DNA from 3 places in the Sinorhizobium sp. P24N7 genome. Region 2 is predicted to be linked to each of the others. Evidence: predicted binding sites of a transcription regulator. Region 2 holds the regulator's gene; each other region holds the start of a gene.

Region 1 (4,772 bases), on a different contig from region 2:
CGGCGACCTCGGCGGCAAGCGGTATCGAGGGCTGCGCGCCGGGCTTGAGGCAGGCCAGCGATCCCGCAACCGCGGCGCGGCGGAGCGCCTCGGAAAAGGCGAGGCCGGCGTCGAGGCCGGCGGCGAGATAGCCGCAGAAGGTATCTCCGGCACCGACCGTATCGACGGGCTCGATCGTGAGCCCCTTCGCGCGATGGAGTTCGCCTTCGTGAATCGCCACCACGCCCTCCGCGCCAAGCGTTACGATCACGGTCTGGCGGGTCTCGGCGTGCAGCCCCTTCATAGCCTCTTCCCGCTCGGCGCCGGCGATGCCCGCTTTGCCGGCGAGCAGCTCGAACTCGGTCTCGTTGGCAATGACGATATCGGCCATGCGGCCGAGGCGCGCCGCATCCGGCGTCAGCGGCGCGATGTTGATGATCGATCGGACGCCGCGCCGTTTTGCTTCGGAGAGTGCCTTTTCCACCGAGGCAGCTGGAATTTCGAGCTGGAGCATCAGCGTGTCGGCAGCAGACATTCTTGCAACGGCGTTCACGGCGTCGTCCTCGCTCACGCGTGCGTTGGCGCTGGCGACCACAACGATGACGTTTTCGCCGTCGCCGCCGACGATGATATGTGCCGTGCCGGTCGGCTCGCCGACGGTCTTCGTCAGATCGAGATCGGTGCCGGCCTCCTTGAGCAGCGCCAGCGCGCCCTCGGCGAAGGCGTCGGAGCCGACGGCACCTGCCATGCGCACCGAGGCGCCGGCGCGGCGCGCCGCGAGCGCCTGGTTTGCGCCCTTGCCACCCGCCGCAGTGGAAAAGTCCATTCCGGCAACAGTTTCGCCGGGCTTCGGAAGGCGTGCGGTGGTGGCGATCAGATCCATGTTGATGGATCCAAAAACAGTGATCATGTGGAGGCGTCCCGTCGGCTTCTTTGTTTTTCGCCTGTCGTCATTCCAAACCGCTGCAGGGTTTCGGGCGACACACGCATTTGCCGGAGAGTGCCCGACGCCGTCAGTCCTCGTCAACCACTCTCAGCTTCAATTGCCCTATGCGCCCGTCCATCGGGCGCCCGCTGCCGTCGCCCGGCTTTTCGCCCTGTCTCGGATCGCCCTCGGCCTGCAGCTCGAGCGCCTCGATCTTGGCGCCCCGACGGGTCAGCTTGTCCGAGGAGATCAGGATGTCCTCGACATCCTTCTGCGTCATGGCGAAATGGCCCTGGAGCTTGCGTACGCGCTCATCGAGACGCGAGAGATCTTCCATCAGCCGTACGACTTCGCCCTGGATCAGGTGGGCCTGCTCACGCATGCGGGCGTCTTTCAGGATCGCCTGGATGACCTGGATCGAGAGGAGCAGGAGCGACGGAGAGACGATGACGATCCGCTGGCGGTGCGCCTTCTGGACGATCGCTTCGAAATGCTCATGGATTTCGGCGAAGATCGATTCGGAGGGAACGAAGAGGAAGGCCGTATCCTGGGTCTCGCCCGGCAGGAGATATTTGCCGGAGATATCGCGGATATGCACCTCCATGTCGCGGCGGAAGGCCTGCGCGGCCTGTTGCCGCCGTTCGGCGCTCGCCGCGTCCCTCATGGAATTCCAGGCCTCGAGCGGAAACTTCGCGTCGATGACCAGCGGCGGCTGGCCGTTCGGCATGCGGATGGTGCAGTCCGGCCGCGCGCCGTTGGAAAGCGTCGCCTGGAAGGCGAAGGCGCCCATCGGCAGGCCGTCGGCGACGATCGCCTCCATGCGCGACTGTCCGAAGGCGCCGCGCGTCTGCTTGTTGGCGAGGATGCTCTGCAGCCCGGCCATATCCTTGGCGAGCGACTGGATGTTGTTCTGCGCGTTGTCGATCACCGCGAGCCGCTCCTGGAGCCGCCGCAGATTTTCGTGCGTCGCCTTCGTCTGCTCGCTGATCGAGGCGCCGATGCGATGCGTCATTCCGTCGATGCGCTGGCTGAGCGACTGGTTCAGTTCCGCCTGCCGGGCGCCCAGCACCTCGGTCATGGCGGCGATCCGTCCCTGCATCTCCGTCTGCGCCGCGATGAGCGCCGACATCTGCTCTTCGCGGTCGATCGCGCGAGCCGAACGGGCGCGCCGCACCATAATGGCCGAGAACAGCACCACGAGAAGGGCGGCGGCTGTGACGAGGAGGCCGGCCGTGACGGGCAGGGCGCCGACGAGGAACAGCGGCTGATCGAAGGAAAAGGGGATGGGCTCCATGGCCGCAGACTAACAGATTCGCGTGCGAAAACCAGATCAAAACGAGAACATACATTTTCGCGTGCCGGTCGTTCCCACTTGGAGCGCCACGGGTTTCGCATTGGCAATTTTCTTGCGCGTCGAGGGAAAGATCGGCTATGGGGATCGACATGACGATCAAGCCGCTCATCATTCTTCCCGATCCGGTTCTGCGCCAGGTGTCGACACCGGTGGAGACCATTGACGCCGATATTCGCCGGCTCGCCGACGATATGCTGGAAACCATGTACGACGCGCCGGGCATCGGTCTCGCCGCGATACAGATCGGCGTGCCGAAGCGCCTCCTGGTTCTGGATGTGACGAAGGAGGGAGAGGAGAAACAGCCGCTCGTCTTCATCAATCCGAAGGTCGTCCGCTCGTCCGAGGAGCGTTCGGTCTATGAGGAAGGCTGCCTTTCGATCCCCGACTATTACGCCGAGGTCGAGCGACCCGCCGCGATCACGGTCGAGTATGTCGATCGCGATGGCAAGGAACAGGCGGTCGAGGCCGAGGGCCTGCTCGCCACCTGCCTGCAGCACGAGATCGACCATCTGAACGGCGTCCTGTTCATCGATTACATCTCCAAGCTCAAGCGAGATATGGTGATTCGCAGGTTCACCAAGGCGGCCAAGACGCGCGGCGCAAAGGCGATCTGATCCGTTCATGTCTTAGGTCGACCCGGCCTGAAACATCGTGATCTAGCGTCGCGGCCGCATTCAACCTGGAGCCGCCGCCCGCTCACGGGCAATCGAAAGAGACGGAGGCCGCCACTTGCCGCTTCGCATCATCTTCATGGGCACGCCGGAATTTTCCGTGCCGACGCTCCTGGCGCTCGCCGGGGCGGGTCACGAGATCGCCGCCGTCTACACGCAGCCGCCGCGGCCGGCCGGCCGGCGCGGCCTCGACCTCAAGAAATCCTCCGTGCATCAGGCTGCCGAGCGCCTCGGCATTCCGGTGTTGACGCCCGTCAACTTCAAGGACGCCGCGGACCGTCAGACCTTCCGGGATTTCGGTGCGGACGTGGCGGTCGTCGTCGCCTACGGGCTGCTGCTGCCGGAGGAAATACTCTCCGGCACCCGCTTCGGCTGCTATAACGGCCATGCCTCGCTCCTGCCGCGCTGGCGGGGGGCGGCGCCGATCCAGCGGGCGGTCATGGCCGGCGACCGTGAGACGGGTATGATGGTGATGAAAATGGACAAGGGGCTCGATACCGGCCCCGTCGCTCTCGCGCAGTCGGTTCCGATCGACGAGACGATGACGGCCGGCGAATTGCACGACCGGCTGATGCAGGTCGGAGCGGTGCTGATGACGGAGGCCATGGCCAAGCTCGAGGCCGGCGAGCTTCCGCTCGCGCCGCAGGCGCAAGAGGGCGTCGCCTATGCCGCCAAGATTTCGAAGGAAGAGACCCGCATCGATTTCTCCCGGCCGGCGGCCGAGGTGCACAACCATATCCGCGGCCTCTCGCCTTTTCCCGGCGCCTGGTTCGAACTCGACATTGCCGGCCGCCACGAACGCGTCAAGGTGCTTGGCTCCGAGATGTCGGAAGGGAAAGGTGATCCCGGAGAAGTGCTTGATAGTACTCTCAGCATCGCCTGCGGAAAAGGCGCGGTGCGGCTGACGAGATTGCAGCGTGCGGGCGGCAAGGCGCTCGCCTCGGCCGATTTCCTGCGCGGCACGCCCATCGCTGCCGGCGCGAGGATCGCCTGATGCCCCGCTATCGCCTGACCGTCGAATATGACGGTTCCGATTATGTCGGCTGGCAGAGGCAGGACAACGGTCCCTCGATCCAGGGCGCGATCGAGAAGGCGGTCCTGTCGCTCACCCGCGAGACGGTCTCGATCCGCGGCGCCGGGCGCACCGATTCCGGCGTTCATGCCAGGGGGCAGGTGGCGCATCTCGATCTCACGCGCGAGTGGAAGTCGTACACGCTGCAAAACGCCCTCAACGCGCATCTGGCGCTCGCCGGCGAGCGGGTGTCGATCCTCGATGTCGCGGAAGCCCCCGGCGATTTCGATGCGCGTTTCTCTGCAATCCGCCGGCATTATCTCTATCGGATCGTTTCCCGCCGGTCGCCACTGGCGCTGGAGGCGCGGCGCGCCTGGTGGGTGCCGAAGCCGCTCGATCACGACGCGATGCACGAGGCGGCGCAGCGCCTCGTCGGCCATCACGATTTCACCACCTTCCGCTCGGCCCACTGTCAGGCGACGAGCCCCTTGCGCACGCTCGACCGGCTGGACGTGACCCGTGCGGGCGAGCTCATCGAAATCCGCGCCACGGCACAAAGCTTTCTCCACAACCAGATCCGTTCCTTCGCGGGCTCCCTGAAGCTCGTGGGCGAGGGCAAATGGACGCCGGATGACCTGCAGACCGCACTCGAAGCACGCGACCGCAAGGCGTGCGGCCCGGTCGCCCCGCCGGACGGGCTTTACTTCATGCGGGTGGATTACTAGCTGGAAACAGCAGCCCCTCATCCGGCCTGCCGGCCACCTTCTCCCCGCACGCGGGGCGAAGGGACAAGCGGCGCTCGCTCGGTTCACCTTTCACGCAAGCGGCTGC
Region 2 (4,772 bases):
GCGAGTGATGTGTCACGACGACCGTCGGGCCGCCGTATGGCTCATCAAGGGTGGTTCGGATAAAGTGCTTGTCGAAGTGATTGAAGCCGCTCGCGTGGCCTGACGTAAACCGCTGGAACGGTTCTTTCGAAACCTTGATTTTGCGAAAGTCGTTCAGTTCGTTCTGCGCGCAACGCATCGCCCAGGACATGTTGCCGTAAAGATTGAAGTCACTCCACAGCGTCGCGCCAACGAAACGAACCCCGCCAAGGGTAACCGCGCGGCGGCTCAGCACATGGACGTTCGGGAAGCGATCGGAAGCCGTGTCCAGCGCTTCTTGCAGCCCCTCGACGATCGAACTGCGGTAGTACTCGTGATTGCCGGGGACCAGAATTACCGGCATGAACTGCGACACGTGTACGCCCAAATAGATGACGCTCTTCGCCGGCCCTCGGTCGCAGATGTCACCTGCACAAATGCAGACATCAGCCTCGGGAACTTCCAAGGGAGCGACTTTCTCGTCAAACTCGGTGTGAAGGTCTGAAAAAATCCAAGCCTTCATGACCTGCCCCTGTTGCATTTATCGAAGTGCGCAGGATCAAGTGGCGTCCCCAGCCTATACCAGCGGGAGAACGTCCTCGCGAGACCGGCTTGCGGGTCGAGGTAGTAGAGCTCGCTGGAAAAACACGGCTTCCCGTCGTCAATCCCCGGGTGTCCGCTCGGTCTGCCAATTAGGCAGGGGACCGTCCGTTTTGCCAAAGCCCATTGGTCAAGCCGAACTGTCGGAAGCGGCACGACCGTCCGGTCGCCAATAACTTCCAGGTCGTCGGCCAGGGACCGAAAACGGACAACAAGGTCGGCTCGGCTAACGCCGAACCAGTTGTTGAAAAAATCGTCTTGCATCTAACACCTCGCCTTGAGGCCTCCCTGGGCACCGCAACCCGGATGGCTGGAACCGCACTGACCGCAGCGGTCGGCCCCGTGATTCGTTTGATCGATGTCCTTATATAGGTGTTTTTTACCGTAAATCAGAGTCTTTTTTTCGTACAGTACGTATTAATTGACATGGATGCCGGATGCCGGTTTTTCGACGCCATGGCGACGTTGTTGACGGCTGATCTGATACGTGCGGCCCGAGCCCTGCTCGGGTGGAGTCAGCTCGAACTTGCGCACAGATCGGGCGTGACGCAAAAAGCGCTCAGCGACTTCGAGCTTGAAAAGAAGCCGCTAACCGCCAAAGCCAGCGACAAGCTGCGGACGGCACTCGAGACCCACAACGTCCAATTTATCGCTGTGAACTCCGAAACGAGTGGCGAGATTGTGGGAGGGGGCGTCCGCTGGCGTCCGGACCCTCCACGCATGGATATCAAAATCCTCTAGGCTAGTAGATCACGATGTCAGTCCGGAAGCTCTGATGCGAGCAGATCGCCGGCCGTGGATCGAGTTGCGCAATGCACAGGTATCGATTCTGATTCGGCGTCTCGACTTTGTGGAGCGTCCAGCATGCAATGTGCTTCGGCACTATCGGCGAGGCCGGGGCGTTTGCCGGAGCCGCGAATGATCCTAACGTAGGCTCGTGTGTTTTAAGACGTCCACCCACGACGACATTTCAACGACCGCCAGCCATAGTTGGTTCGTACTTTCTCCCGTTCGGTCCACCATTCCCCTCTTTTGTTCAGCCCGGAGACCTAGGTGACAGAACTTACCTGGGGCAACTTCGACCGATGCCGGACGTCAGGCTGCCAGGGCTCGGTCGATGCCGAGGCTCGGCTGCGCTTGCCAAAAAAGCTGATTTGAGAGAAAGTTTTAGTCTGACCCGTTCGAGGTCTGGGCAACTCCCGCGAGTGGAGAAAAACATGCCTGTTAAATCTTTGGTGGCAGCCGTAATTTTTTCCCTCTTCGCCCTTTCGGGGTGCGCCAGCACAGGCTCGACCAACACGACCTATACCCAGTGGTACGGGCCCTATCCCGAGCCTGAATTCGACGTTCTTACGCCGGGCGGACTGCGGCTTGCCTATTAGCATGGCGTAGGCGAGCGACTGGGCCGGCCGCTGTAAGTGAGCGTACGCCCCTGCCCCCAGATTCCGAGCGATCGCCATCGCACGCCGGATGGAAAGCGGACAGGCATTCAGCAGCAAGCGGTATTCACGGAATTTTAGGCACTTGCGGAACACATATGGAACAGATAGGTTCTGTTCTTGATTTGTTTCGCGATTCTGGAGTGACGCCATGCTGACCCGCAAGCAACAGGAATTGCTTCTGTTCATTCATGAACGAATGAAGGAATCCGGGGTTCCGCCGTCCTTCGACGAGATGAAAGATGCCCTGGACCTTGCCTCCAAATCGGGCATCCATCGTCTGATCACCGCACTCGAAGAGCGCGGGTTCATTCGCCGGCTACCGAATCGCGCGCGGGCCCTCGAAGTCATCAAGCTGCCGGAGGCATATGCCGGCGCTTCGCAGGTCCGCCGCGGCTTTTCGCCGAGCGTGATCGAAGGCAGTCTGGGCAAGCCTGCGGCCCCGCCCCCCGCACCGAAACCAGCGCCCCCGGCCGAGATCGCGTCGGTCGCTGTCCCGGTCATGGGCCGCATTGCCGCCGGCGTGCCGATTTCCGCAATCCAGAACAACATGCACGATATTTCCGTACCGGTCGAAATGATCGGCAGCGGCGAGCACTACGCTCTCGAGATCAAGGGTGATTCGATGATCGAGGCCGGCATCCTCGATGGCGATACGGTGATCATCCGGAACGGAAGCACTGCCACCCCCGGGGATATCGTCGTCGCCCTGATCGACGACGAGGAAGCAACTCTGAAGCGTTTCCGTCGCAAGGGCGCCTCTATTGCGCTCGAAGCCGCCAATCCGGCTTACGAGACACGGATATTCGGTCCGGATCGGGTCAAGATCCAAGGCAGGCTTGTCGGCCTCATCCGGCGGTACCACTAGCCTCCCGACGAGGTGTGCAGGCGTTTCCCACGGAAGTACGCAATTTCAAAGCGTTAGAAGTGGGCGCATTGCGCCTTGGGGCGCTATGGCCACGCCTCCACAGAACCGAAGCCATATTTATACAGAATAAAAAAGACCCTATTCCAAATGTACCCTCTTGCGGATTGCGGGCAATCATTCTAAATCCGCGCCACGATTTGAAAATCGCAAATCGTAGAGGCCTCGTGGCGGAGTGGTGACGCAGAGGACTGCAAATCCTTGTACCCCGGTTCAATTCCGGGCGAGGCCTCCAAAAAACCACCCCTATTCAGCTTTGTTACCGACAAATCTTACCTGCGTCAGACGAAGGCGAACTCCGCGCCCGCAAAGACGAAGTTGGCAGCGCTGAGGTCGGCAGCGTGGATGCCGATCAGAGTGACCTGATCGACCGTGCCATTCAACTGCAGGACAGCGTTCCCGTCAGCATCGTTGCCGATGTTGGGCAAAAAATCAGCGAAGTCGTCGTAGCCATAGCCAGCGATTTGGATGACGTCCTTGTCCAATTCGAAGTCGAAGATCTCATCCCGACCACTGTTTCGTGAAAACAGGAACTGATCGGCACCGGTCTCGACCGCGAAGCCTGCGGTCAGTCGACCATCACCCCAGAGCTGATCGTTACCGGTGCCGCCGATCAAGAGGTCGTTCCCACCCGCGGTGTCCACGCCGACCTCTGCATCGCCATACAGGACATCATTGCCTTTGCCTCCGTCGAGCAGGTCGTCGCCGCCACTGCCGCCACGTGAGAAAAGAATGTCTCCAACGAGAAAGTCATTGCCCGAACCACCATAGAGGTGGTCGTTGCCGCCAATGCCGGATTCCACGACGCCCTGGTCGAGGCCATCGCCGTAGAGTTTGTCATGGCCCTCTCCGCCCTGGAGTCGATCGTTCCCGCCAACGAAAAAATCGCCCAGGGAGAAAGCGTCGCCCGAGAGACTGTCGTCTCCGGCGCCGCCGTCGAGCCAGTCGTCTCCACCACGTCCGCTGAGGCAATCGTAGCCATCGCCATAGAGTGTATCGTTGCCTTTGCCGCCCGAGAGACGATCATTCCCTCCGGCGACGATAGCGGAATCAATCGCATCGATCTGGAAGGCATCGCCGTACAGCGTGTCGTCGCCGGCGCCGCCGTCGAGCTGGTCGTCGCCACCACGCCCCTGATTGGAGATCGTCCAAGCGTCGCCGAAGAGCGTGTCGTTGCCCCCAAGGCCGTCAAGGCTGTCGCGGCCACCCTGCCCCGAAGACAGGAAGCCGCCGATTTCGGAGACTCCTAGGCTATTGCCGGTCGTGAACGGGTCTCCGAAGATAATATCCGGATCGTTCGTTCCGAAGATGTGGTTGTCCAGCCCGAGCCAAGGGGCGATGCCACCGATCAGATGCGCCATTTTTCTCTCCACAGTGCTGTAAAGTAGGCGATGCTCGTCTTGGGAAACCCGGACGGCCTTCGCGGCGCCGACTTCGTCGGGCTCCGTCGGAGTGACGAGCTAACGCTATGAAAATACCGACTTCCTACGGAAGACCGTTACACCCTTTTCCTGAAAGCGCTCCAATGTTGCCGAACGTGATGTTCCTGTCTATTGACCACTTTGGATTAACTACAAGTTGTACTTTGCGGCGACACTCAGCGTCCGGATACTGGAAGAAGGACGAGCTCGCCCACGCTCCCGAAGACGTCCGCGAAGGGCGAAACCTCGAGGATCGTGTGGTCTCGTGATCGGCGGTTGTGATATAGCGGTCCGTCGGCCGGCCTCATCGGGAGGGCGGCACTCGAAGCGCGACGTGATGGATATTCCTTGGGGCTACATTCAGCGCCA
Region 3 (4,772 bases), on a different contig from region 2:
TGTACAGGGCATCCGGCTACGTGGAGCGCCCGCCCTTCGGCACCTATCTGCCGGATCCGCTGAGCCTGTTCATGGAAAAACCGGTTCGGCAGGAGCCGTGAGGGCGATCACGCGTTTCAGATATCCAGGTTGTCCGCAAAAACGGCGCGCTCCTGGATGAAACGGAAGCGGGCCTCGGCTTTCGTTCCCATCAGGCTGTCGACGGCATCGCGGGTACCCTCGAAGTCGACATCGTCGATTTCGACCTTGAGGAGCGTCCGCTTGGCCGGGTCCATCGTGGTTTCCTTGAGCTGCGCGGGCAGCATCTCGCCGAGGCCTTTGAATCGCCCGAGTTCGACTTTGCCACGGCCATTGAACTCCGTCCGCATCAACTCTTCGCGATGCGCGTCGTCGCGGGCATAAAGCGTCTTGGAACCCTGGCTCAGGCGATAGAGCGGCGGCACGGCGAGATAGAGATGGCCGCCGCGGATGAGCTCCGGCATTTCCTGGTAGAAGAAGGTGATCAGAAGAGATGCGATGTGCGCACCGTCGACGTCGGCGTCGGTCATGATGATGATGCGCTCGTAGCGCAGGTCCTCTTCGCGATACTTCGAGCGCGTGCCGCAGCCGAGCGCCTGGACGAGATCGCCGATCTGCTGATTGGCACCGAGCTTCTCCCGGCCGGCGCTGGCGACGTTGAGAATCTTGCCGCGCAGCGGCAGGATCGCCTGGTTGGCGCGGTTGCGCGCCTGTTTGGCCGATCCGCCGGCCGAGTCCCCTTCGACGATGAAGAGTTCGGCACCTTCCGCCGTATTCTGGGCGCAGTCCGCGAGCTTGCCCGGCAGGCGCAGCTTGCGGACCGCCGTCTTGCGGCTGACTTCCTTTTCCTTGCGCCGCCGTACGCGCTCTTCGGCGCGCTCCACCACCCAGTCGAGAAGCTTGGCCGCCTCTGCCGGATTGTCGGCGAGGTAATGGTCGAAAGGATCGCGAAGCGCGTTTTCGACGATCCGCTGCGCCTCCACCGTTGCCAGCTTGTCCTTCGTCTGACCGACGAATTCCGGCTCGCGAATGAAGACCGAGAGCATGCCTGCCGCGGAGATCATGACATCGTCGGTGGTGACGATCGCAGCGCGCTTGTTCTGGGTGAGCTCGGCGTAGTTCTTGAGCCCCTTCGTCAGCGCAATGCGCAGGCCCGCCTCGTGCGTTCCCCCTTCGGGTGTCGGGATGGTGTTGCAGTAGGAATGGATCTGCTGGTCGCCACCATACCAGGTGACCGCCCATTCGAGCGAACCGTGGCCGCCGGACTTTTCCGATTTGCCGGCAAAAATCTCGCGGGTGACGGTGAATTCCTTGCCGAGCGTGGCGGCCAGATAGTCCTTGAGGCCGCCGGGAAAATGAAACACGGCCCTGTCCGGGATTTCCGAACCTTCCGGCAGGAGCGCCGGATCGCAGGACCAGCGGATTTCGACGCCGCCGAAGAGATAGGCCTTGGAGCGGGCCATTCGGAAAAGCCGCGCCGGCTCGAAGCGGGCATGCGGTCCGAAGATCTGCGGGTCGGGGTGGAAGCGGACCCTGGTGCCGCGCCGGTTGTGTACGTCACCCAGGTCTTCGAGGCCGCCCTGCGCGATGCCGCGGGAGAAGCGCTGGCGATAGAGCCGCCGGTTGCGTGCAACCTCGACTTCAAGGTCGTCCGACAGTGCGTTGACCACGGAAACGCCGACGCCGTGCAGGCCGCCGGAAGTCTCATAGGCCTTGCCGTCGAACTTGCCGCCCGCATGCAGCACCGTCATCACCACTTCGAGCGTCGACTTGCCGGGAAATTTCGGGTGGTTCTCCACCGGGATGCCGCGGCCGTTGTCGGTCACCGTCAGGTAGCCGTCGGCGTCCAGGCTCACATCGATGAAGTTGGCGTGCCCCGCGACCGCCTCGTCCATCGAGTTGTCGATGACTTCGGCGAACAGATGATGCAGCGCCTTTTCGTCCGTCCCGCCGATATACATGCCTGGACGGCGCCGGACCGGCTCCAGACCTTCCAGCACCTCGATTGCCGAAGCGTCGTAGTCGCTGCCGTCGCTCGTCTTGGGTGCGGGGCGCGGCGCTTCGTTACCGGCGACGGGGGCCGCGGGCTTGCGTGGCGCGGCATCCGCCGGCTTCGGCTGTTGGGGCATAGCGGAAAAAAGGTCGCTGCTGTCGTCCATGAAGCGTTCAGATCGTTCCTGTCTAAGTGTCGGCTAGGCCATAGCAAGACCGCGGCGCGGCCGCCATCCTTTGTCGCGCGAATCACCGGAATTCTGCCAGAGTCTCGCCGGAAGAGCGAACAAAAGGCGAATTTCGATGCCCCGGAGGAAGAAATACCCTTTAATGAGCCAGATTTGCCGCGCCAGTGTTGCTTGGCCGAGGCGCCGGTGGCAAGGCATGCGCCGAACGAGGGAGCCGATCGGGTGTCCATGTCCACAATTCTTTTCTCCATACGGCATCTGATCGGCGCACTTCTTTTTGCGAGCCTTGCCGTTTCCGCAAGGGCCGAACCCCTTGAGCCCTACAAGGATGCGCTTTTTCGCTATAGCAAACTGCTTCACGAGGCGGATGGCGGCGACTTCCGCGTTGTCGATTACCAGGAGCTCCGCGACATCAACGAGCGCGACCAGATACCCGAGCGACGGGTGAAGCGCGCTTACGTGTCGCTCGGTGTCAAGAGCGTCCAGGTGAACGAGACGCTCGCTCTGGGAGAGCGGGGGCTTGACGTCACTCGCGTCGGCCCCGATCGCGGCGCCGCATTCACCGTGATCTTCATCCATGGTCGCGGCGGAGACCGCCGTCTCGGTGCCAATGATTTCTCGTTCGGGGGCAATTTCAATCGCCTCAAAAATCTGACTGTCGTCAATGGCGGTACCTATTACGCTCCAAGCGTCAGGTCCTTCGATGCTGCGGGCGTAGCGGATATTTCGGCTCTGATCCGTTTCGCCGCGGAGCGCTCCGGCGGCCGGCCGGTGGTCCTTTCCTGTGCCTCCATGGGAAGCTTCATCTGCTGGGGCATAGCCCGCCAAGAGGCGACCGTCTCGGCCCTTGGCGGCATGATGATCATGGGCGGTCCAGCCGACCCCGACTTTCGCAAAAGTGCCGCCTACGGGGCGCGGCTGCCGATATTCTTCAGCCACGGCAGCCGCGACAGCGTCTATCCGGCCGAGTCCCAGATCGCGTTCTATCGCAGCCTCAGATCGAAGGACTATCCTGCCCGCTTCGTCCTGTTCGAAACAGGTTCGCATGGAACTCCGATCAGGATGACGGACTGGCGAGAGGCGCTGAACTGGATTCTCGACCGCTAGATCACGATGTTTTTAGGTCGGGTCGACCTAAAAACATGAACGTGATCGATTCCAAGAAGTTGGAGCGGGATGCGGGCGGAAAACCGCACACACTTTTCCTCACCCCGCTCTAGACTAACGCGATCGGTTGTGGAGTTGACGGCGGCAATGAGGATGGACGATTCCGAGAACGCAGGGCGGTTTGGAAACCGCTCTCAACCGACCGTTTCACCCGATGACTACGAGGACGGCATGAGCTCGGTGGGCCCCATGGCGTTTCTTCCCGTGGGCAATGGCCTGAGCTATGGCGACGTTTGCCGCAATGAACTTGGGACCCTTATCGCAAGCAGGAGGCATAACCGCATCCTGTCTTTCGATCCGGGAAGTGGGACCATTCGCTGTGAGGCCGGCGCTATCCTTGCCGACCTGCTCGCGCGCGCCGTCCCGCACCGCTTTTTTCTTCCCGTGACGCCGGCGACGGGCCTCGTCACCGTCGGCGGCGCCGTCGCCAACGACGTCCACGGCGGAAATCACCATGCGCGTGGCTCCTTCGGCAATCACGTCCGGCGCCTGACCCTGCTGCGTTCGACGGGCGAACGCCTGGTCTGCTCGCCCGAGGAGAATGCAGAGCTCTTCGCTGCGACGATCGGCGGCCTGGGACTGACCGGGCTGATCCTCGACGTCGAGCTTCGGCTGATGAAGGTGCCGTCGCCGCATGTCCAGCGGCACGTGCATCGCTTCGACAGCCTCGATCGGTATTTCACGCTGGCCGAACGAGCCGAAGAGGAACACGAGTATTTCGTAGCCTGGCTCGACCAACTCGCGACGGGACGGCGCATGGGGAGGGGCGTGCTGTTCGCCGCGGATCACGCCGACGGCGCTTGCGAATATCCTGACGTCCCGAAGGGGCCGAGGCTCGCCGTGCCTTTTTCTCCGCCCTTCAGTCTGTTCAACAGCGTGACGCTGAGACTGCTGAACGAATACCGCTTTCGCAAGCGCGACCGTGGCGAGACCGTGTCGACGGAGACGTGGACTTCCCACTTTCACCCTCTCGACGCGATCGGCGGGTGGCGCAGGCTCTACGGGCGGCGTGGCCTCTGCCAGCATCAAAGCGTCTATCCCGTCGCGACCGCGCCGGAGACGACGGCGCGGTTGCTTGAAACAGCCCGCCGTGCCGGTCATGCGTCCGTAGCGACGAAGCTGCAGCGTTTCGGTGACATAGCCTCCCCGGGGCTTCTCTCCTTTGCGAGGCCGGGCTTCACCCTGACCATGGACTTTGCCAATCAAGGCGAGGCCACGGTCAAGCTGCTCGACGCTCTCGACGAGATTGCCGCTATGGCCGGCGGTGCGGTCAATCCGTCCCAGGACGTCCGCATGAGCCCGGCCGTTTTCGAAGCATCATTTCCCGCCTGGGAAAGACTGGAGGCACTGCGCGATCCGGCAATGGTCTCGGACTTCTGGCGGCGCACGGCTTTGGCGCCTGGGCAA

What was found. The regulator LexA, encoded in region 2, represses DNA repair genes until DNA is damaged. The targets are predictions, from matches to a motif close to TGTTCNNNNTGTGTTCNG.
Region 1: the regulator LexA is predicted to act here: its motif matches at 2,231-2,248, upstream of ACFHWW_RS01130 (DNA recombination protein RmuC).
Region 3: the regulator LexA is predicted to act here: its motif matches at 2,293-2,310, upstream of parE (DNA topoisomerase IV subunit B).

The regions. Positions count from the first base shown of each region.
Region 1 covers NZ_JBHMIW010000001.1:243,104-247,875, reverse strand. The annotation lists gene ACFHWW_RS01135 (ribokinase) at 1-889, opposite strand, end outside; gene ACFHWW_RS01130 (DNA recombination protein RmuC) at 993-2,198, opposite strand; gene def (peptide deformylase) at 2,348-2,872, shown strand; gene fmt (methionyl-tRNA formyltransferase) at 2,988-3,923, shown strand; gene truA (tRNA pseudouridine(38-40) synthase TruA) at 3,923-4,666, shown strand.
Region 2 covers NZ_JBHMIW010000014.1:42,590-47,361, forward strand. The annotation lists gene ACFHWW_RS23185 (metallophosphoesterase) at 1-541, opposite strand, end outside; gene ACFHWW_RS23190 (helix-turn-helix domain-containing protein) at 1,087-1,359, shown strand; gene ACFHWW_RS23195 (hypothetical protein) at 1,836-2,000, shown strand; gene lexA (transcriptional repressor LexA) at 2,209-2,925, shown strand; tRNA gene ACFHWW_RS23205 (tRNA-Cys) at 3,144-3,217, shown strand; gene ACFHWW_RS23210 (calcium-binding protein) at 3,264-4,343, opposite strand; gene ACFHWW_RS23215 (hypothetical protein) at 4,741-4,772, shown strand, end outside.
Region 3 covers NZ_JBHMIW010000013.1:191,943-196,714, reverse strand. The annotation lists gene ACFHWW_RS22840 (GNAT family N-acetyltransferase) at 1-101, shown strand, start outside; gene parE (DNA topoisomerase IV subunit B) at 117-2,177, opposite strand; gene ACFHWW_RS22830 (alpha/beta hydrolase) at 2,370-3,305, shown strand; gene ACFHWW_RS22825 (FAD-dependent oxidoreductase) at 3,453-4,772, shown strand, end outside.